Regions from separate parts of the Ensifer sp. GW823-FHT05D09 genome, predicted to be linked through region 4. Evidence: riboswitches for the same ligand, from Rfam matches in the RefSeq annotation. Region 4 holds a riboswitch; each other region holds the start of a gene.

Region 1 (5,963 bases), on a different contig from region 4:
AGCCAGGTGACGAGCTCCGGGTCGAGCGCCCGTTCGAGATCGAGATCAACAGGCACATGCAGCAGCGAGCACGACGGCGCAAGCTCGATGTGGTCGCGGCCATGCGCCTCGACCAGCGGCTGCAGCCGGCGGAAGAGACCGGCAAGATCCGTCCGCCACACATTGCGGCCATCGACGACCCCGAGCGACAGAACCAGCTGTGCTGGCGCCGACTCGATGAGGGCGTCCAGCTGTTGCGGCGCCCGCACGAGATCGAGATGCAGCCCGGTGACCGGCAGTGAAAGCGCTATCGGCAGGTTGTCACCGATCGCGCCGAAATAGGTCGCAAGCATGATTTTTAACTGCGGTACTTCCGAAGCGAACGTCCGGTAAGTCAGTGCCAGCGCCTGGCGTTCCCGCTCGTTGAGATCGAGCACAAGGCAGGGTTCGTCGATCTGCACCCATTCGACACCGGCGTTCGCAAGCTCTCTGAGAAGTTTCACATAGACGGGCACCAGCCGCTCGATCAGCTCGATCGGCTCGAACCCGCCGGCAGGCGCCTTGCCGAGCTTCAGGAAGGTCACGGGGCCGAGCACGACGGGACGGGTGACATGCCCAAGCGCGCTCGCTTCAAGGAAGGCCTCCAGCGGTGCGTTGCGCGTCAGCTCGAAGCGCTGGTCCTCAGCGAATTCCGGGACCATGTAGTGATAGTTGGTGTCGAACCACTTGGTCATCTCCAGCGCCTGGTTGCCGCCGTCCGGGCCGCCATGGGTGCAGCCGGAAGCGCAGGTCGCGGTCGTCGAACCACGTGCCATGGCGAAGTACGTGTCGAGATCGACCGGGCCGCCTTTCCAGCCATAGGCCGGCGGCACCGCGCCAACGAGCACGGATGTGTCGAGAACCTGATCGTACAGTGAGAAGTCGTTCGATGGAATGATCTGGATCCCCCGCGTTTTTTGCGCGGCCCAGTTTTCCGCCCGAAGGCTCGCGGCAACGGCGAGCAGATCCTGTCTGTCGATCTTGCCGGCCCAATAGCGCTCCAGCGCGAACTTCAGTTCACGGTGTCTGCCGATACGTGGGAAGCCGAGATTGGCTGTCTTGATGGTCATTTCCTTACCCCGAGGTTGTGGGCAAGGCTTTGAATGCGACGCATCCACGACCGAGGCAGGCTCGTTCGTCAAGGCGGCACATCGGACACCCCGCCCGTGGACGTTATCGATCGCGGCAGGTCTCCTGGCTTGCGGGTCAACACGAACCGTCCCGTCTTCCCGAGGCGTCTCCCTCAGTGACATCATTGGACGGCCGCTCGCCGCTTACAGTTGCGGGGGCAGCTCCGGCATGGGCGCCTTGCGGCGCCGCACCGTATTCCCTCTTAGCTCCGGCCCGTCGCAAGACGGGCCGCAGAACCACGATTGTTTGACAATGCCCTGCAAAGACGGGCAGGTCAATCGCATAAAGAAATGTTTATGTCTTTATTTTCAAGTTTCGATGGGCTGGGGAATTTTGCGGCAACGGCGCGCGGCACCGCATCACGACAGGCTGCTGCAGGGGAACCACGCCGTCATCGGCTACAAGCGGCGACGGAGCGTTGCCGGGATCGGGCTCTTTTACGGGCTGCCATGGAATGGCAATGTCGCCTGCACGCGCGCGAATGCTGTCATTGTCGCGCGTCAGGCCGATGTCTCGGAGCTGGAATTCGCTGAATGTATCGACTGTCGTCGTGATGTCGGCGGCTCTCCTGGCAAAACTCCAGACATGGCGGATGATCGATCGCAGTGCGCTCGGCATTGCTAACCCCTTCATTTCTGCGGTGGTGTGTTCGCGAGAAAATTGAGGATTTTCACGGTTTCGCGCAAAGCGGTTTCTCGCATGCTGCCATAAAGAATGCTTATCTCAACGCATGAGCAAGATTCCCCCCATGAGCGCGGTGCGCGCCTTCGAGGCTGCCGCCCGGCACCTGAGTTTCACCCGCGCGGCGCAGGAGCTGGGTATGACCCAGGCTGCAGTCAGCTATCAGATCCGGCTGCTGGAGGACCGCACCGGCACGGCTCTTTTTGTCCGCCTGCCCAGGGAAGTGCGGTTGACGGCCGCCGGCAGACAGCTCGCGCCGAAGGTGACGGAAGCGATCGATCTCCTGGGGACGGCCTTCTCCGAGATTGCCGACAAGACCGAACATCACCTGCATATCTCCGTGCTTCCGACAGTGGTCTCAAGCTGGCTCGGCTCAAGGCTCGCCTCGTTCCAGGCGGCCCATCCGAACATCAGCATTCGCGTCCACATGTCGACCGAGCTGATCGACTTCAAGCGCGATGCGATCGACCTCGTGGTGCGCAGCGGTAACGGTGACTGGCCGGGCCACGACGTGTTTCCGCTTTTCCCGATCGAATACCTGCCGGTATGCACGCCGACATTCCTGGAAAAACATCAGCTCAGGCATCCCTCCGACGTACTCAAGGTGCGCCGCTTCGGCAATGCCAGCTGGTGGCGGCGCTGGATGGTCGAGACCGGCGTGGAGCCACCCGCCAGTAACGGCACCGAGCTGATTTTCGACGTCCAGGCGATGGATGTGGCGACCACATTGCTCGACCACGGTATCGCCATGGCCGTCTCGACCTTCCTGATCGAGGAGCTTCGCAGCGGAAAACTGATCCGGCCGTTCAACCATGTGGTCAGGGACGGCCGCGCCTATTGGCTTGTCTATCCGCAAAGCCACCGACGGCAGAAGAAGATCCAGGCGTTCCGCGAGTGGATCATCGCCGAGGCCGCCGCCTCGAACGCGCAGCTGGCAGCGGCGATGGGCGAATGACTCTGATTGGAGGCGACAATATACATGCAGTCATGAATTATTATTCATAGCGTGAATTATATTGACATAACCCCGGGGCGTGGTTTTAATCATGACAGTCGGAAGTCGAGGAGGAGTTCCGGCAAACTCACACATCAGCGGTCATTTCTGACGGCACGATTGGTTTTTGGGAGGGGCTTCGGCCTCGAGGAGGACGCTTGCGCACTTTTTTGAGCACGACCGCACTGGCGGTCATTGCAACTACGTTTCTGGCTGGCGCTGCCAACGCGGAGACGGCCAACCCGTTTCGCTGCGAACCCGGCGAAAAATATGTCATGAACGTCATGGTATCGGGCGTCGAATACTGGTTCCCGGTCTATGAAATGTTCAAGCAGGCCGGCCAGCAGTTCGGCTGCGAGACCGAATACACCGGCACGCCGGAATATGACGTCAACAAGCAGATCGCCACCTTCGACCAGGCGCTGGCACAGAACCCGGCGGGCATCCTCGTTCACCCGATGAACTCGGATCCCTTCATCGAGCCGATCAACCGCGCCATCGACCAGGGCACGGCGGTCGTCACGTTTGCCGCCGACTCGCCGCTCTCCAAGCGCATCTCGTTCATCACCTCGGACAACACCCGCGAAGGCGTCTATGCCGCCGACGCGATCGCCGAGAAGATGGGCGGCAAGGGCGAATACGCCGTTCTGGAAAACCCCGGCCAGGACAACCACGACAAGCGCATCACGGCCTTTGTCGGCCGCATGGCTGAAAAGTGGCCCGACATGAAACTGGTCGGCCGCGCCGCTTCCAACCAGGATCCGAACAAGGCCTATCAGGGCCTGATGAGCCTGATCCAGGCCAATCCGAACCTCGGCGCTGTCTTCATGCCGGAAGCCAACTCGGCGATCGGTGCGGCACAGGCCAGCAAGGAAAGCGGCGGCAAGGTTCTCGTCATGTGCGCCGACGTCAACGCCAACATCCTCGACATGATCAAGGCCGGCGAAGTGTTCGGCTCGATCAACCCCAACCAGGGCATGCAGGGCTATATGGGCTTCATGCTGCTGTGGCTTGCCAAGCACCCCGAACTCATCGATCCGATGAACGACGCCAAGCGTTCCGGCTTCAACCCGATGAGCATTCCCTTCGTCGACAATGGTCTGTCGATCGTCACCGCCGCCAATGCGGACGACTTCTACTGGGACAAGTACCTGAAGCGCCGCGGCACCAAGGGCATTGACGAGTAAGGGTCTTTGACATGGCTATCCGGATGTCCGGATAGCCAGTCGAACGCATGAGAGTGGAGAAGGCGATGATATCGCAGCCGGTCCTTCAGGTCCGCAACGTCACCAAGCACTTCGGGGCTGTGAAGGCGTTGACCAATGTGGATTTCAACCTCGAAAAAGGCGAGATCCACGCGCTTTGCGGCGAGAACGGCGCAGGCAAATCCACCCTCATGAACATCATCGCCGGCGTGCTGCAGCCGAACGAGGGCGAAATCCTCGTCGACGGCACGCCGACGAAGATTTCTTCGCCGGCCGCAGCCCAAACGCTCGGCATCGGCCTCGTCCACCAGGAAATCGCGCTCTGCCCGGATGCGACGGTGGCGGAAAACATGTTCATGGCGGCAACCAACCGGCGGCGATCGCCGCTGATGAACTACGCCTCGCTTGCCCGCGATGCGCAAAAGGTGATGAACCGGCTGGCGCCGATCGACGTGCGCCGCAAGGTCGCCGACCTCTCCATTTCCAGCCAGCAGCTGGTCGAGATCGCCAAGGCGCTGACGCTCGACTGCCGGGTGCTGATCCTTGACGAGCCGACGGCGGCGCTGACGGAGGCCGAGGCGCAGGCGCTGTTCGGCATCATCCGCGACCTGAAGGCCGCTGGCATTTCCATCATCTACATCAGCCATCGCATGGCGGAAATCTTCAGCCTGTGCGACCGCGTCACTGTCTTTCGCGACGGCCGCCATGTCTCGACGGAACGCATTACCGACGTGACACCGGACGATGTCGTGCGTCGCATGGTCGGCCGCGAGATCACCCAGCTCTATCCGCCCAAACAGGCAGCGGGCGAGCAATCCGACGAGGTCATCCTGTCGGTGCGCGGCCTCGGCGACGGCGAGCGCATCGACGGTGTCGGTTTCGAGCTGCGCAAGGGCGAAATCCTCGGGATCGGTGGACTGATCGGCTCCGGTCGCACCGAGATCGCCGAAGCCATCTGCGGCCTGCGCCGCAAGGTGCGCGGCGACGTGCTGCTGCACGGCAAGACGCAGGCGATCGGCAACTATCGAGACGCTGTCGATACCGGCATCGTCTACCTCTCCGAGGATCGCAAGGGATCCGGTGTGTTCGTCGACATGTCGATCGCCCAGAACATTTCGGTCCTGGATCTGAAGACGCTGACCGGGCCGCTTGGGCTGATGAACGCGAAGGCGGAAGCGGACCTCGCCAGCGAGTTTACCCGGCGGCTCGGCGTGCGCATGGGCGGCATCGCCATGCCGGTGTCGTCGCTCTCGGGCGGCAACCAGCAGAAGGTGGCCATCGCCAAGCAGCTCGCGGTGCGGCCGAAGGTCATTCTCATGGACGAGCCGACGCGCGGCATCGACGTCGGCGCCAAATCGGAAATTCACCGGCTGCTGCGCGACCTCGCGCGCTCGGGCATCGGCATCGTCGTCATCTCGTCGGAACTGCCCGAGCTTCTCGGACTGTGCGACCGGGTTCTGGTCGTTCGCGAAGGCGGCATCGCCGGCGAACTCGGCGAGGCCGAGATGTCGGAAGAGGCGGTGATCCGTCTTGCCTCCGGGGTCGGGCAGCATGGTGAACCACTAAAAAGCAGGGCGGCCGAGCATGTTGCCTGAGACAAGCAGAGTGAATGGGGAGGCGGAAATGGCAGTCGATACGGTGGTTGCAACGCAGGTGCAGGTTCCGGCCTGGCGACGGATCGGCACGATGCGCGAGGCAGGGCTGATCGCCATCATTCTGGCGCTCGGCATCATCATGAGCTTCGCCTCGCCGCACTTCCTCACCTTCGGCAACATGCGCGCGATGCTGATGAGCTTCTCGGTCGAGGGCATCGTCGTCGTCGGCATGACGATCCTCCTGATCGTCGGCGGCATCGACCTTGCTGTCGGATCGGTCGTGTGCTTCGCCATGGTGCTGGCCGGGTCGCTGTTCCTCGCCGGCGTCGATCCCTGGAC
Region 2 (5,963 bases), on a different contig from region 4:
CGTCGCCACGCGCCACGGCCGCGTTCCGTTCGTCACCGCCTCCTGCGACCGTGTCGATTTCCGCGCCCCTGCCCGCATTGGCCAGATCGTCAGTTTTACCGGCCGTCCGATAAAGGTCGGCCGGAGGTCGATGGTGGTCGAAGTCGACATGATCGCCGAAGACCTGATCGGGGGCACAAGTGATCTGTGTACCCGCGGCCAGTTCACCATGGTGGCGATGCCCGAAGGCAAGCACGCCGGATGGTCGCTGCCTCCGCTCGACAGCACTACGATCTCGCCGGCAAAAGACGATGCCGTCCGTATGGTCGATATCGTCTTCCCCGATCAGGCCAACAGCTTCGGCGCCATGTTCGGCGGCGATGCACTGGCGCAGATGACCAAGGCGGCCTTCATCGCCGCCACGCGGGCAAGCCGCAGGACAACCGTGCTTGCCTCCTGCCAGCACATCGATTTCAAGCATCGCATCACCGTTGGTTCGATCATCGAGGTCGTTGCCCGGATCGTGAGAACCGGACGGAGCTCGACAACGATCGAGGTCGAGTTGTGGTCGGAAGATTTGGTGGGCACAAAACGGACGCTGACGGCCCGTGGCGTCTTCATCATGGTGGCCGTCGACCGCGACAACCGCCCGGTGCAAGTCTTCGCGGCCTGACGCGTTCGACGCGGGGAGCCGTCAACGACGGCTCTTCATCCACAGGCTTTGTTGGAACCGCGCATTTACTCCCCGTTATCCACACCCGGGAAAATATTGTCCGTTCCCGCGGGCATCGGCACCATCGAACCTATTGACGCAATTTCCCGGCCATATACTATATCTAGTGTTCGAGGTTCTTCCGATTCGCAAGGATTGGGAGCGAAGATGGGAATACGGTGCGCTGTGGCGATTTCGCCTGGCTAAGCCGTGGCTGCCCCCGCAACTGTAAACGGCGAGCAACTGTCCAGCATTCGGCCACTGAAGCATGAGGCTTCGGGAAGGTCCGGACAGAAGCACCGACCCGTGAGCCAGGAGACCTGCCTCGATCGATAAACGTCCACGGGCGGGGTGTCCGGAGAGGTCAGAGGTGTGCTTGCGGCAGGATGAAACCTGCCTGTTCGTCTCGACGTCTCCCCGGAAGCGCCGTCTTCAACTTCGGGGTGAAGTCATGTCCGCGTCATCGAATTCCTACTACTCGCCAATGAAGAGGCGCTGGAACCCGCGCATCTGACGAAGAGGTGCGCTCGGTCGTTTCGGCCAGAGCAAGCCGTCATCCTGCCAGCCCTGCCCTTTCGCCGGAGCGTGTTCGCGCGCCCGCATGCCTTTTCATGCCCAGATCCAGCCGACCCAACGAGGAAGAAATGAACGTCACCGTCTACAGCAAGCCCGCCTGCGTCCAATGCACCGCCACCTACCGTGCGCTCGACCGCAAGGGCGTCAACTATGAGGTCATCGACATCTCGATCGACGAGGACGCGCTTCAGACGGTCAAGGGCCTCGGCTACATGCAGCTTCCCGTCGTCGTCGCCGGCCCGGAACATTGGGCAGGCTTCCGCCCCGACAAGATCAGCGCCCTCTCCTAAAGAGAGGTGCGGCGCGATGGGGCTGCTCGTCTATTTTTCCACCCGCTCGGAAAACACCCATCGCTTCGTCGGCAAGCTCGGCCTGCGCGCCAAACGTATTCCCGTCAGCCCGACCGACGGGCCGCTTGAGATCAAGGAACCCTATGTGCTCGTCGTGCCGACCTATTGCGGCGACGACGGCCGGGGCGCAGTGCCCAAACAGGTAATCCGCTTCCTGAACGATGCGGACAACCGCTCCCACATCCGCGGCGTGATTGCCGCGGGCAACAGCAATTTCGGCGCGACCTACGGGATCGCCGGCGACGTGATCTCGGCCAAGTGCCAGGTTCCGTATCTCTACCGGTTCGAATTGCTTGGAACCGACGAGGACGTCGCCAATGTCAAAAACGGGATGGAACGATTTTGGACGTCTCAACACTCGAACGCCCCTTGAAGGCGACGGAAGCGGCGCTTGATTACCACGCGCTGAACGCGATGCTGAACCTCTATGACGAGGACGGCCGGATCCAGCTCGACAAGGATCGGCTGGCGGCGAAGCAGTACTTCCTGCAGCACGTCAACCAGAACACCGTGTTCTTCCATAACCTGCGCGAGAAACTCGACTACCTCGTGGTCGAGGGCTACTACGAGCAGGAGGTTCTCGACCAGTATTCGTTCAACTTCGTGCGCGACCTGTTCGATCACGCCTATGACAAGAAATTCCGTTTCCCGACCTTCCTCGGCGCCTTCAAGTATTACACCAGCTACACGCTGAAGACCTTCGACGGGAAGCGTTACCTCGAGCGCTACGAGGACCGCGTCTGCATGGTGGCGCTGGCGCTTTCGCGCGGCGACGAAGCGCTCGCGCGCGACATGGTCGACGAGATCATCTCCGGCCGCTTCCAGCCGGCAACGCCAACCTTCCTCAACGCCGGCAAGAAGCAGCGCGGCGAGCTTGTCTCCTGCTTTCTGCTGAGGGTCGAGGACAACATGGAGAGCATCGCGCGCGGCATCAATTCGGCGCTGCAGTTGTCGAAGCGCGGCGGCGGCGTTGCGCTCTCGCTCACCAACATCCGCGAGGCCGGCGCGCCGATCAAGCAGATCGAAAACCAGTCCTCGGGCATCATCCCCGTGATGAAGCTCCTGGAGGATTCGTTCTCCTACGCCAACCAGCTCGGCGCGCGCCAGGGCGCAGGTGCGGTCTACCTCAACGCGCACCACCCCGACATCATGCGCTTCCTCGACACCAAGCGCGAAAACGCCGACGAGAAGATCCGCATCAAGACGCTGTCGCTCGGCGTCGTCGTCCCGGACATCACCTTCGAACTCGCCAAGAACAACGAGGACATGTACCTGTTTTCGCCCTATGACGTGGAGCGCGTCTACGGCGTTGCCTTCACCGACATCTCGGTCACGGAAAAATACCGGGAAATGGTCGCCGACAGCCGGATCCGCAAAAAGAAGATCAAGGCGCGCGAATTCTTCCAGGTCCTAGCCGAAATCCAGTTCGAAAGCGGTTACCCCTACATCATGTTCGAAGACACGGTGAACCGCGCCAACCCAATCGCCGGCCGGATCACCATGAGCAACCTGTGCTCGGAAATCCTGCAGGTCAGCGAAGCCAGCGAATACAATGACGACCTGTCCTACAAGCACATGGGCAAGGACATTTCCTGCAACCTCGGCTCGCTGAACATCGCAGCCGCGATGGACAGCACGGATTTCGGCAAGACGATCGAGACCTCGATCCGGGCGCTGACGGCGGTGTCGGACATGAGCCACATCTCGTCGGTTCCCTCCGTCGAGAAGGGCAACGACGACAGCCATGCGATCGGCCTCGGCCAGATGAACCTGCACGGCTATCTCGCCCGCGAACGGGTCTATTACGGCTCGGACGAAGGCATCGATTTCACCAATATCTACTTCTACACGGTTACTTACCACGCCATCCGCGCCTCAAACCGCATTGCGGTCGAACGCGGCACGAGCTTCAAAGGCTTCGAGAACTCGAAATACGCCTCCGGCGAGTATTTCGACAAATACACCGAACAGGAATGGAAGCCGGCGACGGAGCGGGTGCGCGAGCTGTTCGAAACCGCGGGCATCGATATCCCGACGCAGGAAGACTGGCTGGCGCTGAAGCAGGCCGTGATGACCTCCGGCCTTTATAACCAGAACCTGCAGGCGGTACCGCCGACCGGGTCGATCTCCTACATCAACCACTCGACCTCCTCGATCCACCCGATCGTGTCGAAGATCGAAATCCGCAAGGAAGGCAAGATCGGCCGCGTCTACTACCCGGCCGCCTTCATGACCAACGACAATCTCGACTACTACCAGGACGCCTACGAGATCGGCCCGGAAAAGATCATCGACACCTATGCGGCCGCGACCCAGCATGTGGACCAGGGCCTGTCATTGACCCTGTTCTTCAAGGACACGGCGACGACCCGCGACATCAACCGGGCGCAGATCCATGCCTGGAAGAAGGGCATCAAGACGATCTACTACATCCGCCTTCGTCAGATGGCGCTGTCCGGCACGGAAGTGCAGGGCTGCGTCTCCTGCGCTCTTTGATATCCCGGGGAACACAATGAACATCCAAGTAAAGACCAAGGCGCCCAAGGGTCCGCAGGCCGTGCGCGCCATCAACTGGAACCGTATCGAGGACGACAAGGACCTCGAAGTCTGGAACCGGCTCACCGGCAATTTCTGGTTGCCGGAAAAGGTGCCGCTGTCGAACGACATTCCCTCCTGGGCAGCACTTCGCCCGGAAGAGCAACAGCTGACGATCCGCGTTTTCACCGGCCTGACCCTGCTCGACACGATCCAGACGAGCATCGGCGCGCCGACCCTGATGGCGGATTCGATCACGCCGCATGAGGAAGCTGTCTATTCCAACATCTCCTTCATGGAAGCGGTGCACGCCCGCTCCTACTCCTCGATCTTTTCGACGCTTTGCTCGACGCCAGACGTCGATGATGCCTATCGCTGGTCGGAGGAGAACGAGCATCTGCAGAAGAAGTCGGCGCTCATTCTCGAGCACTATCGCACGGCCGATCCGCTGAAGCGCAAGATCGCCAGTGTCTTCCTCGAGAGCTTCCTCTTCTACTCCGGTTTCTACCTGCCGATGTACTGGTCGAGCCGCGCCAAGCTGACCAACACCGCCGACATGATCCGGCTCATCATCCGCGACGAAGCGGTGCACGGCTATTACATCGGCTACAAGTTCCAGAAGGGCCTCGAGCGCCTGAGCGAAGAGCGCCGGCAGGAGATCAAGGACTTCGCCTTCGACTTGCTGCTCGAACTCTACGACAACGAGGCGAAATACACGGAATCGCTTTACGACAGCGTCGGGCTGACCGAGGACGTGAAGAAGTTCCTGCACTACAACGCCAACAAGGCGCTGATGAACCTCGGCTACGAGGCGCTGTTCCCGGCCGATGCCTGCAAGGTCAACCCGGCGATCCTCTCGGCGCTGTCGCCGAACGCCGACGAGAACCACGACTTCTTCTCCGGCTCCGGCTCGTCCTATGTCATCGGCAAGGCGGTCGCCACCGAAGACGAAGACTGGGATTTTTGAGCGCAAGGACGTCTTCCGACGCCCCAGCATTTTTTCTCGGACCAAACTGGTCCGGGGCTGAAAGCCTTGAGCGGCTTGACCGTGCTGCCGGCCCATGTCGGCCGCAGGATTGACTGCCGGCCCACTTTCAACTAGTGAGTGCGCCAATCCGTATTGCCGCGGCTGCTGACCCCAAGGCAACGGAGAATCCAAATGTCCAACCAACATAATCCTATCGTCCGGAACGATGTCGTCTCCGGGCATGCGATCAGGTCCGTCGTCGCGATCGACGAGCCTGAGCATCAACGCGCGCGCGCACTTAACGATCTCGCCTCGGCCCTTCCATCGCCGGAAGCACTGGCGATCCGTGGTGCGGTCGCCGGACGCATCGTCACGACCCCGGATTTCCATCCGGGCAAGCCGGTTCCGGTCGGGCTGGTCGCCGACATCGAGAATGCCGTCCTTCCGCATCTGATCGGCAACGATATCGGCTGCGGCATGCGCATGATCGTGCTCGACGACATCCGCGAGGACGAGCTCGGGCCTGGCCTGGAGGGACAGCTGCGGCATGTCTTCTTCCAGGGAGGGCGCGATATCGCCCTGACCGGCAGGGATCGTCACGCAGCCCTCAGGGACGGCGTACCGGGCCTGCTCGAAAGCCTGGCCGGCAAGCGTCAGGGGCTGCTCGCCCGCCTCGATCTGGCATCAGCCTGGGCGGATGTCGCGCGCATGTCCGACGACGGCTGCTTCCGCTCGGATGGCATCGATCCGGACTTTGCCGACTATGCGGCACCCGATGACCGGCACCGGCATGACGCCATTCTCGGCACCATCGGCGGCGGCAATCACTTCGTCGAGTTCGGCG
Region 3 (5,963 bases), 180 kb from region 4:
GGGTTCGCGCCTGGCCCCGTGCTCTTTCGTCACTGGATAGACCACGTGCGTGGCCTGACCGGCAGCGTTTACGGTCGCCGCATGTACGAGATCATGCGCTACTGGGACGAAGACCATCCTGAATGGGATACGGAGCGGCAGGCGTTCGCAGCGGCTTGGCGACGCCAGCCGAAGTGGGTCGTGTCACGCTCGTTGAAGTCTGTCGGCCCCAACGCCACGCTTGTCGAAGGTGACATTGAGGCGGTGATCGGTGGCCTGAAAGCCCGGCTCACTGGAGAGATCGCCGTTTCCGGACCGGATCTGGCGCGAAGCCTGACCGAACTCGGCCTTATCGATGAGTATCGGCTCTACTTCCACCCCGTCGTGCTTGGTAGCGGCACGCCATTCTTCGCCGGCCCGCGACCACCACTGCGCCTTGTTTCCACCGATCACGTTGGCGAAGACGTGATGAGGTTGACATACGTTCCTGCTTGATCGCTGCGTTTCGACAGACGGACTCCGCCGTTTGGGGCCCGATATGGCCGCCAACAATCATCCGCAGGCGCTTGCGATCGATCTGGCTCCGGTCGACGGGCGACGGCAGTGCGTGTCCTGAAGTTTGGCACGCCGGCAAATGCGCGGGGATGCCACAAGGGGCACTTGTGTCGATATCGAGCTGCTAGGGGACCTGCGAGAACGTGAAGGCCCTGTCGCCGTGATACCATATGAACTCGTTTTCCTTGGCGCGAAGTCCTCCGGGATTTCGCAGCACCGTCCCGCACAGGTTCGTTGTCTTGAGCCACAGGAAGCAAACCTCGTCCCGGTCAAATTTGACCTCGACGTCCGTCATGCGACCGGCGCCGATGGAGGCCCAGTCTCCCGTCAGAGTGGCCATGCCCGCGATCGAAATCACAGCCTCGTGTTCCTCGCCCGAATCCAGCATGCGTCCATGCAGCCGATGCCCGAGGAGAAGTGAGCGGGCTTCGTCGGCTTCCAGTCTGTTGGCGGCGATGAAGTCGGTGTTCATCAAGGTCTCGGGCAGGCCCGCCAGCCGCAGTCCCCGATAGAAGCGCGCGCTGTCCTCCTGCGTCGCCAGGTCCAGGGGCGGGCTCGTCGCGATGCTGGCCGCAGTGCCGCCGCGTGCGAGGCGAAGCCCGTTGAAACGGGTTATGGCCGCCTCCGCTTCCGCGCGGCGACCGAGGTGCCCGGAAGCGGAGGCAAGAAGAAGGAATGAGCCGTCATCCTGAGGGTTGAGTTCGATGCTGCGCTTCGTTGCTGCCGCTGCCGCCTCGAAATCCTCGAGGCCGAATTGCGTCAGTCCAAGGACGTAGATGAAGAAGGACGGAGAATGCGGATCGAGGCGCATGGCCGTGCGGATGTAGGGCAGGGCCTCCGCCGGACGGCCGACGGAGGTCAGCACGAGGGCCGTCAGCGCGTAGCTCCAGGAGTCGCCCGGTTCAAGCGCGATCGCTTCCTTGAGTGCGGCCAGCGCGTCGGCATATTGCCAGTCCGCTTCGGACAGGAGAGCGGACGCCTGATAGGCGAGCGCTGTCTTGTGCTTCTGGGCGATCCGCAGATATTGCGTCGCCTTGGCTCTCGCTTCGGTCCGCGAGATACCCAGCTGATAATGCCAGCGCCACATGCAGATGCGCGCGTAGACCATGGCCGCGGCGGCGTAGGCGCGCCCATAGGCGGGATCGAGCGCAATCGCCTGCTCGAAATAGGGCACTGCCTTTGCAAAGTCCTCCGGGGTCGTGCGACGGTGATGCTCCCAGCCGCGCAGGAACGCATCGAAGGCCGCAGGCACCATCGTTTCCTTGCGCCCGGAGGCCATCTGCTGGTCCGGGTCCAGCCGAAGTGCCAGCGCGTCGGCAATGCCGCGCATCACTTCGTCCTGTAGTGCAAAGACATCGGACAGTGAACCGTCGAACTTTCCGGCCCAAACGTGGCCGCCGCTGAGACTATCGACGAGCTGGGCATTGATCCGCAGTTGCTCTCCGGCACGCTGCACACTGCCTTCAAGCACGTATCTGACGCCGAGTTCTTTGGACACCTGCCTGGGTGTCACCGCCTTGTTCTTGTAGGTGAAGGTCGAGTTGCGCGCGATCACGAACAGGCCGGAGACCTGGGCGAGCTCGGTGACGAGCCCATCGGTCATGCCATCGGCGAAATACTCCTGCCTCGGATCGTCGCTCACATTGGCAAACGGAAGCACCGCGATCGACGGTTTGTCCGGAACACTCAGGTTCGATAGTCGGACTTGGGGCGTTTCCACGGGTGGCTCCCACGGCTGCCACCAGGCGACGCCGCTCGCCGCCACAAGCACGACCGCGGATGTAGCAAGTGCCGGCCAGCGCGTCATGCGGCGCGTTGCGGCTTTCGCGCTGCCCGCGTGGGCTTCGTTCAGCGCCAGGCGATAAGCCCGAACCGGCTTTTCGATATGCTTCAGGCGTTGTTCGCCGAGAGAGACGAAACGGACATCGAGGTGTTTCTCGACCTGATCGTAGGCGGTGCCGGAAATGACGATCCCACCCGGTTCGGCGAGGCTCTGCAGGCGCTCGGCAATGATCACGCCATCGCCTTGAATGTCGTCGCCTTCAACGATGACATCGCCAAGATTGATGCCGATGCGAAATTCCAGCCGCCCCTCTTCGGAGCCGCGGCTATCGGATTTCGCGCGCTGAACCTCCACCGCGCAACGGACCGCTTCGACGACACTGTGGAACTCGACCAGCAACCCGTCGCCCATGGTCTTGATCAGCCGTCCATGGTGCGCGGCGATCCGTTGTTCGAACAGGTCGTGCAGATCGGCCTGAAATCGCGCGCATGTACCCTCCTCGTCGGCTTGGGTGAGCAGTCCATAGCCGGAAACGTCGGCAATCATCACGGCGGCGAGCCTGCGTTCCATTTGCCTACCGGATCAACGAAGCCTCTTGTTGGGCTAGTTTATCGCATTATCTGCAATCGCTAAAATGAAGTTCGCCGCCGTGGTGCAGCGCTTATGCCGTGTGACGACGACTTGCGGCCCCGGGGTACTTCGCGTTCGGCAAATCGTCGCGCGACGCAATTCGGCCGGGGAGGTGTCGCACGCGTCGATTGACTTTGCACCGCCCGCTTCCTAATCATCTGACGTTGGATGGTTTCCCCGGATCGTGGCGATGCGGGGGAATAATTGGGAATGTGACGGATGGACCCAAATCGGGCATCCTTATCGCAGCCGACCCCGCGACTGTAGAACGGTCAGGGTTCGCCATCGGGCTGAAGACCGGCTACCTCTGGATTGCATGGGCAATCGAAGGCGGTTCGGAATTCAGCCGGAAAAGCCACTGGCGTGGCTTCGTGATCAGCCGGGTTGGACGCCTCTTCTTCTACGAATCGTCCGCCTTTCACGAAACATGAAAACGCCGGGAAGGTGAGGCGGGCCGTTCGGGCCCTTGCGTTGTTTTTCGCGTCACGACGCGAAGCGATGTCTGGGCGCGTGACGCCGTGAGCCAGGAGACCTGCCGTCCGACAGGGGCATTCCGCCCGAAGGGAAGCCCGCTTCCCACGCCATCACGGAGGTTGTCTTGGCTTATCGACCATTTTCCGAACGCGCCTTTGGCGCGGTGAGATGCTGTTGCCGCTCGAACTCGCGACCGAGCACGTGAGGCCGCAACGCACATGAGCAATTCCCATGCCGGGCCGGTTCTGGTCCTCGGCGGTGCCCGTTCCGGCAAATCCGGCTTCTCCGAAAGGCTCGTCGAAGCCTCTGGGCTCGCCATGCATTATGTCGCGACCGGCCGGGCCTGGGACGACGAGATGCGCGAGCGCATCGACCATCACAAAGAAAGGCGCGGCGAAGGTTGGACGACGCATGAGGAGCCGCTCGATCTCGTCTCGCTGCTGACACGCATCGACGACGAAAATCGCGTGGTGCTCGTCGACTGCCTGACGCTTTGGGTCACCAACCTAATGATGGAAGAACGCGACATGGCGGCGGAGTTCGCTGCCCTTGCCGCGTTTCTGCCCGAGGCTCGGGCGCGCCTCATCCTTGTTTCCAACGAAGTCGGCCTCGGCATCGTGCCCGAGAACCGCATGGCCCGCGACTTCCGCGACCATGCCGGCCGGCTTCACCAGATCGTTGCGGAGAAATCCGCGGAAGTTTACTTTGTCGCGGCCGGATTGCCGCTGAAAATGAAGGGTTGATCCATGACCACTGCGAGAGCCAACCAGGGCAAGATCCCGGCGACCGTCATCACTGGCTTCCTCGGTGCCGGCAAGACGACGATGATCCGCAACCTGCTGCAGAACGCCGACGGCAAGCGCATCGCGCTGATCATCAACGAATTCGGCGATCTCGGCGTCGACGGCGACGTCCTGAAGGGCTGCGGCGCGGAAGCCTGCTCGGAAGACGACATCATCGAGCTCACCAATGGCTGCATCTGCTGCACGGTTGCCGATGATTTCATCCCGACCATGACAAAGCTGCTCGAGCGCGAAAACCGTCCTGACCACATCATCATCGAAACGTCGGGTCTGGCGCTGCCGCAGCCGCTGATCGCCGCCTTCAACTGGCCGGATATCCGCAGCGAAGTGACTGTCGACGGCGTCGTCACCGTGGTCGATAGCGCTGCCGTTGCCGCTGGCCGTTTTGCCGACGACCACGACAAGGTCGATGCGCTGCGCGTCGAGGACGACAATCTCGACCACGAAAGCCCGATCGAGGAACTGTTCGAGGACCAGCTGACCGCCGCCGACCTGATCGTGCTCAACAAGACCGACCTGATCGACGCCTCGGGCCTCAAGGCCGTGCGCGACGAAGTGGCTTCGCGCACCAGCCGCAAGCCGACCATGATCGAAGCCAAGAACGGCGAAGTTGCCGCGGCCATCCTGCTCGGCCTTGGCGTCGGCACGGAAAGCGATATCGCCAACCGCAAGTCGCACCACGAGATGGAGCATGAAGCGGGCGAGGAGCATTCTCACGACGAGTTCGACAGCTTCGTTGTCGAGCTCGGCGCGATCGCCGATCCGGCCACCTTTATCGACCGCCTCAAGGGTGTCATTGCCGAGCACGACGTGCTGCGCCTCAAGGGCTTTGCCGATGTGCCCGGCAAGCCGATGCGCCTCTTGATCCAGGCTGTTGGCGCCCGCATCGACCAGTATTACGACCGCGCCTGGGCTGCCGGCGAGAAGCGCGGAACGCGCCTCGTCGTCATCGGCCTGCACGACATGGACGAAGCTGCGGTGCGCGCGGCCATCACCGCGCTCGCCTGACGCCTTGAAGCAACGTAGATCCAGGAAGAAACCTTCCTGGAACTGCTTGAACGGATAGAACAATGCATCTGCTTCTCGCCCAGAAAGGAACGATCGCCGACGGCAACGAAGCGATCGATCTGGGGCAAACGCCGGCCGACGTGCTTTTCCTGTCGGCCGCCGACACCGAGCTTTCCTCGATCGCCGCGGCCCATGGTCGGCGCGACGATGGGGCAAGTCTGCGTATCGCCAGCCTGATGAACCTCATGCACCCGATGTCGGTCGACACTTACGTCGAGCGCACGGCGCGGCATGCCAGGCTCATCGTGGTCCGGCCGCTCGGTGGCGCCAGCTATTTCCGTTACGTGCTGGAAGCATTGCATGCCGCCGCCGTCACCCACCGCTTCCAGATCGCGGTGCTGCCGGGCGACGACAAGCCCGATCCGGGGCTGGAGCCGTTCTCGACCGTTGCAGCCGACGATCGCCAGCGCCTCTGGGCCTATTTCACCGAAGGTGGCGCCGACAATGCCGGACTGTTCCTCGATTATGCCGAGGCGCTGATCTCCGGTGCGGAAAAGCCGCAGCCGGCAAAACCTCTGTTGAAGGCTGGTATCTGGTGGCCGGGGGCGGGCGTCATCGGCGTCAGCGAATGGCAGACCCGTGTCCGGGAAAGGACGGTCGCCGGGGAGGGATTCGAACCCCCGACCATCGGGATCTGCTTTTATCGCGCCCTGGTGCAGAGCGGCGAGACG
Region 4 (5,963 bases):
GTCGCCGTCCGTGACCTCGCGCGGCGTCGTTAACATGGCAGCACTCGCTGTCGTTGAAGCCAGCCATCCGGGTTGAAACTTTTTGCAGGGCCGTCGTACCCGGCGGCCCTGTGTTTCCGATCCGATCCTGGCAACAACCATTGTTTGTAGGATCGACAATCCACAGCAAATGCGGATGACGGTTCTGGACAAAAGGTGAACCCCCAACCATTGTGGGGTTCAGGGCAAGAATCGGTGTTGTGGCATGACTGAACAACAGGCTGTCCTCGACATGCTGGAAATCCTGGAATGCGGAGGCTGTGTCGAGCCGGCCCATTTTTTTACGTTGATGCGACGTACCTTTCGCATCGCTCATCTCCTTTATCTTGAAGCCGAGCCCTATGCGGACGAGCTCAAGATCTGCCGCCTGCACCACACATTCGGTGCCTACGCGGCGGAGCTTTATCTGACGCGCGGGCTCTATCGCATCGATCCGATCCTCAAGCTGGCGCTCGGCGGCGTCAGACCGGTCGAATGGACGACGGCGCGCCATCGCTTTCCCGAATGCGAGCCGTTGTTCAAGACGGCCGAAGAGATCGGGCTTTCCAGTGAAGGCGTCGCCCTGCCGCTACCCTCGCCGGCCGGCCGCATGGCGTTGCTTGCCATCAACGTCAACATGTCGGCGGCCGAATGGTCGATCTATCGGCGCAATCATCTGCGCGACTTCCAGCTCGCCGCCAACCTGTTTCATGCCGGCATGCTCGAGAATGCGGCCATGACTAGTGGCGCGGCAACGCGCGAGATGCGCCTGACCGGCCGTGAAACCGAGGTTCTCACCTGGTCGGCAGCCGGCAAGAGCTATTGGGAGATTGCCACCATTCTCGGAATTTCCGAGCGCACCGTGCGCTTCTTCATGACCAATGCCCGCCGCAAGCTCAACGTCGTCTCCAACACGCAGGCCGTGGCCCAGGCCGTCCGCCATGCGCTGATCCCCACAGTTTGATCCGGGCTAGAGCCGCTCCCCCCCACGCTCTTCCGGAAACCCATCGAAATTTAGAGTAAAAAATCCGTTACCGGTACTGTCACTAGTGCCAGTTTCTTCTCCGCCGCCGGACTGACAGCATCACGCCATCCCCCAAAGACAAGGATGGAGAGAACGATGATCAGGATCCTCAACGGCAGGACACGCGGACAGCACCCACAGGCCATCGACGAGATGTTCAAGTTGCGCAAGCGCGTCTTTCACGACTTCCTGAAATGGGACGTTCAGACCGATGGGGACTGGGAGATCGACAACTACGACAAGTCGAACCCGCTCTACATCCTGTCCTATTCGCCGGACACCGGAAAGCTGCGCGGATCGCTGAGGCTGCTGCCGACGCTTGGCCCCAACATGCTGGACGATACGTTCCCGATCCTGCTTGGCGACAACCCGGAGATCCGCAGCGCCTCGATCTGGGAATCGAGCCGCTTTTGCATCGATCCGGAAATTTCCCAGGACCGTGCTTCCAATCAGGTCACGGTTGCCGCCGCAGAACTGATGTGCGGCGTCGGCGAACTCGGACTTGCCTCCGGCATCAGCCACATCGTTACGGTCACCGACGTCTTCCTCGAGCGGATGTTCCGTCGCATGGGTTGCCCCGGCGAGCGCATCGGTGAACCGCACCGGATCGGCTCGGTCTTTGCCGTGGCGGTCGCCTGGGAAGTGACGCCGTCGCTGCTGAGCGCCATGAAGGCCGTCGCCGCGATCGAAGGCACCGTGCTTGAGCGGCCGATGTCGCTGGAAACCGCACGCGCAGCCTGACACCGGATTGGAGCCGTCCATTCGTCCGAGAGGACGACACTGTTAACGCATTACGAGGCTTGTCGTTGCACACGCAGTGACAAGCCTTATGATAAGGCTGAAACAGGAAATGCCGACGGCGACCGATCCCGGACAACAAGGGCGGCGCAGCGCGGTTGCAGAAATGGACGTTCGCCCTTGTTCCGGAACATGAAAACCCTTGCCGCGGCGACTTTGCCGCTGCTTCTGGTTCTTGCCGATCAGGCGCTGGCCTCCAGCGTGTGCGACCGCCTGAACACCCGGCTTGCGCAATTGCCCGAAGCCATCACCACCACGGCCGATACGCGCGATTACGCGAGCGCCATTTCGCGACAGAACATTGAATTGCGTCGGGCGCGCAACGATCGCCGCCGCGCCGGCTGCGGCACAGGCAGCGTCGTCGTGTTCAATGGCGGCGACCCGGATATCTGCGCTGATATCAACAGCCTGATCGCCGAGATGGAAGACAATCTCGCTATCCTCAAATCGGAACGCCAGCAGCTGATATCGGGCGATGGCGACGACACGCGTCGGCGCATCCTGGCTGCACTCGAGATCAACGGTTGTTATGGCGACCGCGAGGAATTTGCCAGCGCCGACCCGGACGCGCCGGAAACGCATCGCAATATCCTGCGCGATCTGCCGCCGGAGGAATCCTACGGGCCGTTGTTGCGCGATGGCGACGCAGACGGATACCCTCCGGAAAGCGGCGTCTATTCCGGCACGCTTCGCACCATGTGCGTGCGCACCTGCGACGGCGCCTTCTTCCCCATTTCGTCCGAGGCGAGCCCGGCGGACTTTGCTCGCGACGAGCAGGCCTGTCGCGCCCGCTGCCCGGGTGCCGAAACCGAGCTCTTCTTCCACGAGCTTGCGACCGAAGAGAGCGACCAGATGGTTTCCGCCTCGACTGGACGCCCCTATCGGGAATTGCCGAACGCCTTTGCCTACCGGACGCGAGACGTCGGCAAGCCCGGCATCTGCGGCTGCCAGATCCCGAAGACGGTGGCAACAACGCCCAAGGCAGGCGGCGGCAATTCCAGCGATAGTCAGTCCTCGATCATCGTCATCGAAGGCAATAAGGGGGCAGATGCCCCTTCTGCCAAGGTGACGGTTCCCGCTGAAGAGCGCCCCTACGATCCCGCCAAGAGCAAGGTGCGGGTCATCGGGCCGACGTTCCTGCCCCAGGAGGAAACGTCGATCGACCTTCGCCACCCCAAGGGTCCGGCTTACCAACCGGTTCAGAGCAACTGATCGCGGCGTCAGCCTTCCGGCAGGCTCCCCAACCTTCCTCGAATACCAGTTCCTCCAGCGGCAGGCGCTGGCGCCAGCCTTTTACCGCCAGTTCCGGCTCACGGTAGAGGTGGTCGACGAAGCCCAGGCAAAGCCAGGCGACGATCACGACATGATCGGGTATGCCGAGGATCGCCTTGATCTCGTTCTCATGAAAGATGCTGACCCAGCCGACGCCGACGCCTTCAGCGCGCGCGGCAAGCCAGAGATTCTGGACGGCGCAGACGGTGGAATAGACATCCATGTCAGGATTGTGGGTGCGCCCGAGAACGACCGAGCCGCCGCGTGTGCGATCGCATGTCACGCAGATACTGAGCGGTGCCTTGCGGATACCCTCCAGTTTCAGCGAGCGGTATTTCGCGCGCTGATCACCATCGAACATCAGCGCAGCTTCGTCGTTGGCGCGGGAAAACGCCTGCCAGACCCGCTCGCGGGTTTCCGCCTGGCGCACGACGACGAAATTCCATGGCTGCATGAACCCCACCGATGGCGCCCGGTGCGCTGCATTGAGCAGGCGCATCACCAGATCGTCAGGCAAGGGGTCGGGCAGGAACTGATCCCGCACGTCCCGGCGTGTTTCGATGGCGCGGTAGACGGCTTCGCGCTCGTCAAATGAAAAGGCTTCTGCGGCCGCAAGGCCGCCATTCGCGTCAGTCAGCATCGTTCGATCCCCAACAATGCACAACCTTCCGCCGTCCGCGCGGGTTTCGGTCTATCTTGCCAGGCCGGTCTTCTGACTTCGGATCCCCCGGCCGCTCCGCCTTCCCAGATCCGATGAAGATCCAGTGGCAAGACTTTGAGAAAACTCAAGATCCCTGGGGCAGCCGTCCCCGTCACAGCGTTGGGCACGTTCCGGAGTGACACCGGATTCCCGATTCTCCCGCGTCGCGGGCACCTGACGACGCCATAAGTGCACAGCCCATAGGGAATGACAAGCAACTCGGTGGGTGCCCGCCGGCACCGTGCGAGCCTTTCGGCAGCGGTCGACATCGGAGACCTTTCGACCGCTGCCCTTGCGGCTCACTATCAAAGCGGGGCGACGGGATGTGGCGAGCCGTCATAGCCACCCCAGACCGACTGGTCGAAGCAGATGACCGACCCCGTCATCAGGCCGGATTCGTTCGAGGACAGATAGGCGCAGGCGCGCGCGACTTCCTTGGGATCGACAAGCCGGCCGAAAGGCTGGCTGGCGGCCGCCTTTTCCAGCCAGTCGGCTGCAGCACCGTGAAACTCTCGCTGGATGCGATCTTCCCCCTCTGAGGCCATCCATCCGATATTGAGACCGTTGACACGAATACGGTTGCGCAACAGCGCGTAAGCCGTGTTCTTGGTCAGCGTCTCCAGCGCGCCCTTGGACGAGCAATAGGCAGCGATGAACGGCTGCCCGGCCATGGCCGACATGGAACCGATGTTGACGATCGTGCCCTGAGTGCCCTCCCTTCGCATAACCTTGACAGCCTCCTGGATCAGGAAGAACGGCGCCCGCACATTGATGGCGAACATCCGGTCGAAGAGTTCGGGGCTTGTATCGAGAATGGTGCCGCGATCGGTGATTGCTGCCGCGTTGACCAGCGCATCGACCCGCCCGAAGGTGGCGTCGCAGGCGTTGACAACCTTTCGGGCATCTTCGACCTTTTCGAGATCCGCTTCGACATAAAGCACCTGCGCGCCGCTCGCCTTGCGGATCTCCTCAGCCTTCGCCTCTCCCTTGGCAGTGTTGCGCCCGCAGATGACGATGCCTTCGGCCCCGCGTTCCGCAAACAGGCTGGCGATCGTTGCCCCCAACCCTTGCGTCCCACCGGTGACGATGGCGACCTTGCCGTCAAGACGGCCGTGTTGTTCGGTCATGAAATTCCTCCCAGGAGTGAAAGTGTCATCGAAACAGGAACGGCCCCCGCCGCCGAGCGCCGGGGACCTGTCATGGCGATATCTTCTGTTCAGCTCAGCTTGCGCTGTGCCTGCTCTTCAAGCGCTTTGCGGAAATCCGCCTCGCTCCACCTTCCTGAAAGCGCCTCATGCATCAACTGCGCCTGTGTTTTCGGCGCAAGGCCGCCGAGCGGCGGGTCGCGATCGAGATTGGTCGGGAAGGAATAACCTTCGGCACAGGACGCAATCGCATTGGCGACCTCACCCTTCGAAAGGGCGCCGGATGCGATAAGAGCTGTCAGCGCCGGATAGAGCGCCGCGCTCATCTTCACGCGATCCACGGTCTCCATCGCTCGCCCGAAGGCCGACGAAACCTGCAGCAGATTGGCAACGCGCTTGATATCGGTCGAACGGTTGCTGCCGGCGGCATGGAACAGCGCCGGATTGAAGAAAACGACATCGCCCTTTGCAAGCGGCAACTGCACGTGATGTTCGTCGAAATAGGCGCGGAACTCCGGCCGCTTCAGCGCGAGGTAGCCGGGCACATAGGTCTGGCTATAGGGCAGGAACAGCGTTGGGCCGCTTTCAAGCGGCATGTCGCAATGAGCAACCGCCCCCTGCAGCGTCAGGACAGGTGACAGCCGGTGCACATGAGCCGGATATTGCTCGATGACATCAGAGCTCTGGAAGCCGAGGTGGTAGTCGCGATGCGCCGCCTGCGACGCCCCACCCGGATTGACCCGATTGACCTGCGCCGTCATCTGATAGTTCGGACCAAGCCAGGCTTCGCTGACAAGTGCAATGATGGCATTGGCATAGTAGGCGGCAAAATTTTCAGGGCTCTTCAGGCAGTGCTTTTCGAGCGAGTTCCAGATCCGGTCGTTGGCGCCGGGCTTGGCAAAATGGTCGCCGCCGCCGCTCTTGGTGCGGTGCTGCTCCTCGATGATCGCATCGAAGATGCCGCTGGCGGCATCGATGACGGTTGTGTCGGCGTAGGCGTGCTTGA

The links. Region 4 has a riboswitch for cobalamin ahead of bluB (5,6-dimethylbenzimidazole synthase). Riboswitches for the same ligand answer to the same signal wherever they lie in the genome.
Region 1: it holds a riboswitch for cobalamin, as region 4 does, so the genes downstream of both, metE (5-methyltetrahydropteroyltriglutamate--homocysteine S-methyltransferase) here and bluB (5,6-dimethylbenzimidazole synthase) in region 4, are expected to answer to the same signal.
Region 2: it holds a riboswitch for cobalamin, as region 4 does, so the genes downstream of both, nrdH (glutaredoxin-like protein NrdH) here and bluB (5,6-dimethylbenzimidazole synthase) in region 4, are expected to answer to the same signal.
Region 3: it holds a riboswitch for cobalamin, as region 4 does, so the genes downstream of both, cobU (bifunctional adenosylcobinamide kinase/adenosylcobinamide-phosphate guanylyltransferase) here and bluB (5,6-dimethylbenzimidazole synthase) in region 4, are expected to answer to the same signal.

Annotation. Positions count from the first base shown of each region.
Region 1 is NZ_JBXAIA010000005.1:298,886-304,848, forward strand. Features, by position in the region: gene metE (5-methyltetrahydropteroyltriglutamate--homocysteine S-methyltransferase) at 1-1,088, opposite strand, end outside; cobalamin riboswitch at 1,186-1,405, opposite strand; gene AC1Q80_RS17310 (hypothetical protein) at 1,402-1,773, shown strand; gene AC1Q80_RS17315 (LysR substrate-binding domain-containing protein) at 1,880-2,785, shown strand; gene AC1Q80_RS17320 (substrate-binding domain-containing protein) at 2,983-4,011, shown strand; gene AC1Q80_RS17325 (sugar ABC transporter ATP-binding protein) at 4,077-5,624, shown strand; gene AC1Q80_RS17330 (ABC transporter permease) at 5,653-5,963, shown strand, end outside.
Region 2 is NZ_JBXAIA010000005.1:291,511-297,473, reverse strand. Features, by position in the region: gene AC1Q80_RS17300 (acyl-CoA thioesterase) at 1-652, shown strand, start outside; cobalamin riboswitch at 809-1,033, shown strand; gene nrdH (glutaredoxin-like protein NrdH) at 1,336-1,557, shown strand; gene nrdI (class Ib ribonucleoside-diphosphate reductase assembly flavoprotein NrdI) at 1,574-1,990, shown strand; gene nrdE (class 1b ribonucleoside-diphosphate reductase subunit alpha) at 1,960-4,113, shown strand; gene nrdF (class 1b ribonucleoside-diphosphate reductase subunit beta) at 4,130-5,119, shown strand; gene AC1Q80_RS17275 (RtcB family protein) at 5,312-5,963, shown strand, end outside.
Region 3 is NZ_JBXAIA010000002.1:759,100-765,062, reverse strand. Features, by position in the region: gene AC1Q80_RS09430 (dihydrofolate reductase family protein) at 1-474, shown strand, start outside; gene AC1Q80_RS09425 (adenylate/guanylate cyclase domain-containing protein) at 659-2,887, opposite strand; cobalamin riboswitch at 3,100-3,501, shown strand; gene cobU (bifunctional adenosylcobinamide kinase/adenosylcobinamide-phosphate guanylyltransferase) at 3,640-4,164, shown strand; gene cobW (cobalamin biosynthesis protein CobW) at 4,168-5,232, shown strand; gene cobN (cobaltochelatase subunit CobN) at 5,295-5,963, shown strand, end outside.
Region 4 is NZ_JBXAIA010000002.1:578,103-584,065, forward strand. Features, by position in the region: gene AC1Q80_RS08525 (NADP-dependent malic enzyme) at 1-76, shown strand, start outside; gene AC1Q80_RS08530 (helix-turn-helix transcriptional regulator) at 245-982, shown strand; gene AC1Q80_RS08535 (acyl-homoserine-lactone synthase) at 1,139-1,783, shown strand; gene AC1Q80_RS08540 (DUF2865 domain-containing protein) at 1,973-3,052, shown strand; gene bluB (5,6-dimethylbenzimidazole synthase) at 2,961-3,752, opposite strand; cobalamin riboswitch at 3,798-4,005, opposite strand; gene AC1Q80_RS08550 (SDR family oxidoreductase) at 4,118-4,939, opposite strand; gene AC1Q80_RS08555 (phytanoyl-CoA dioxygenase family protein) at 5,029-5,963, opposite strand, start outside.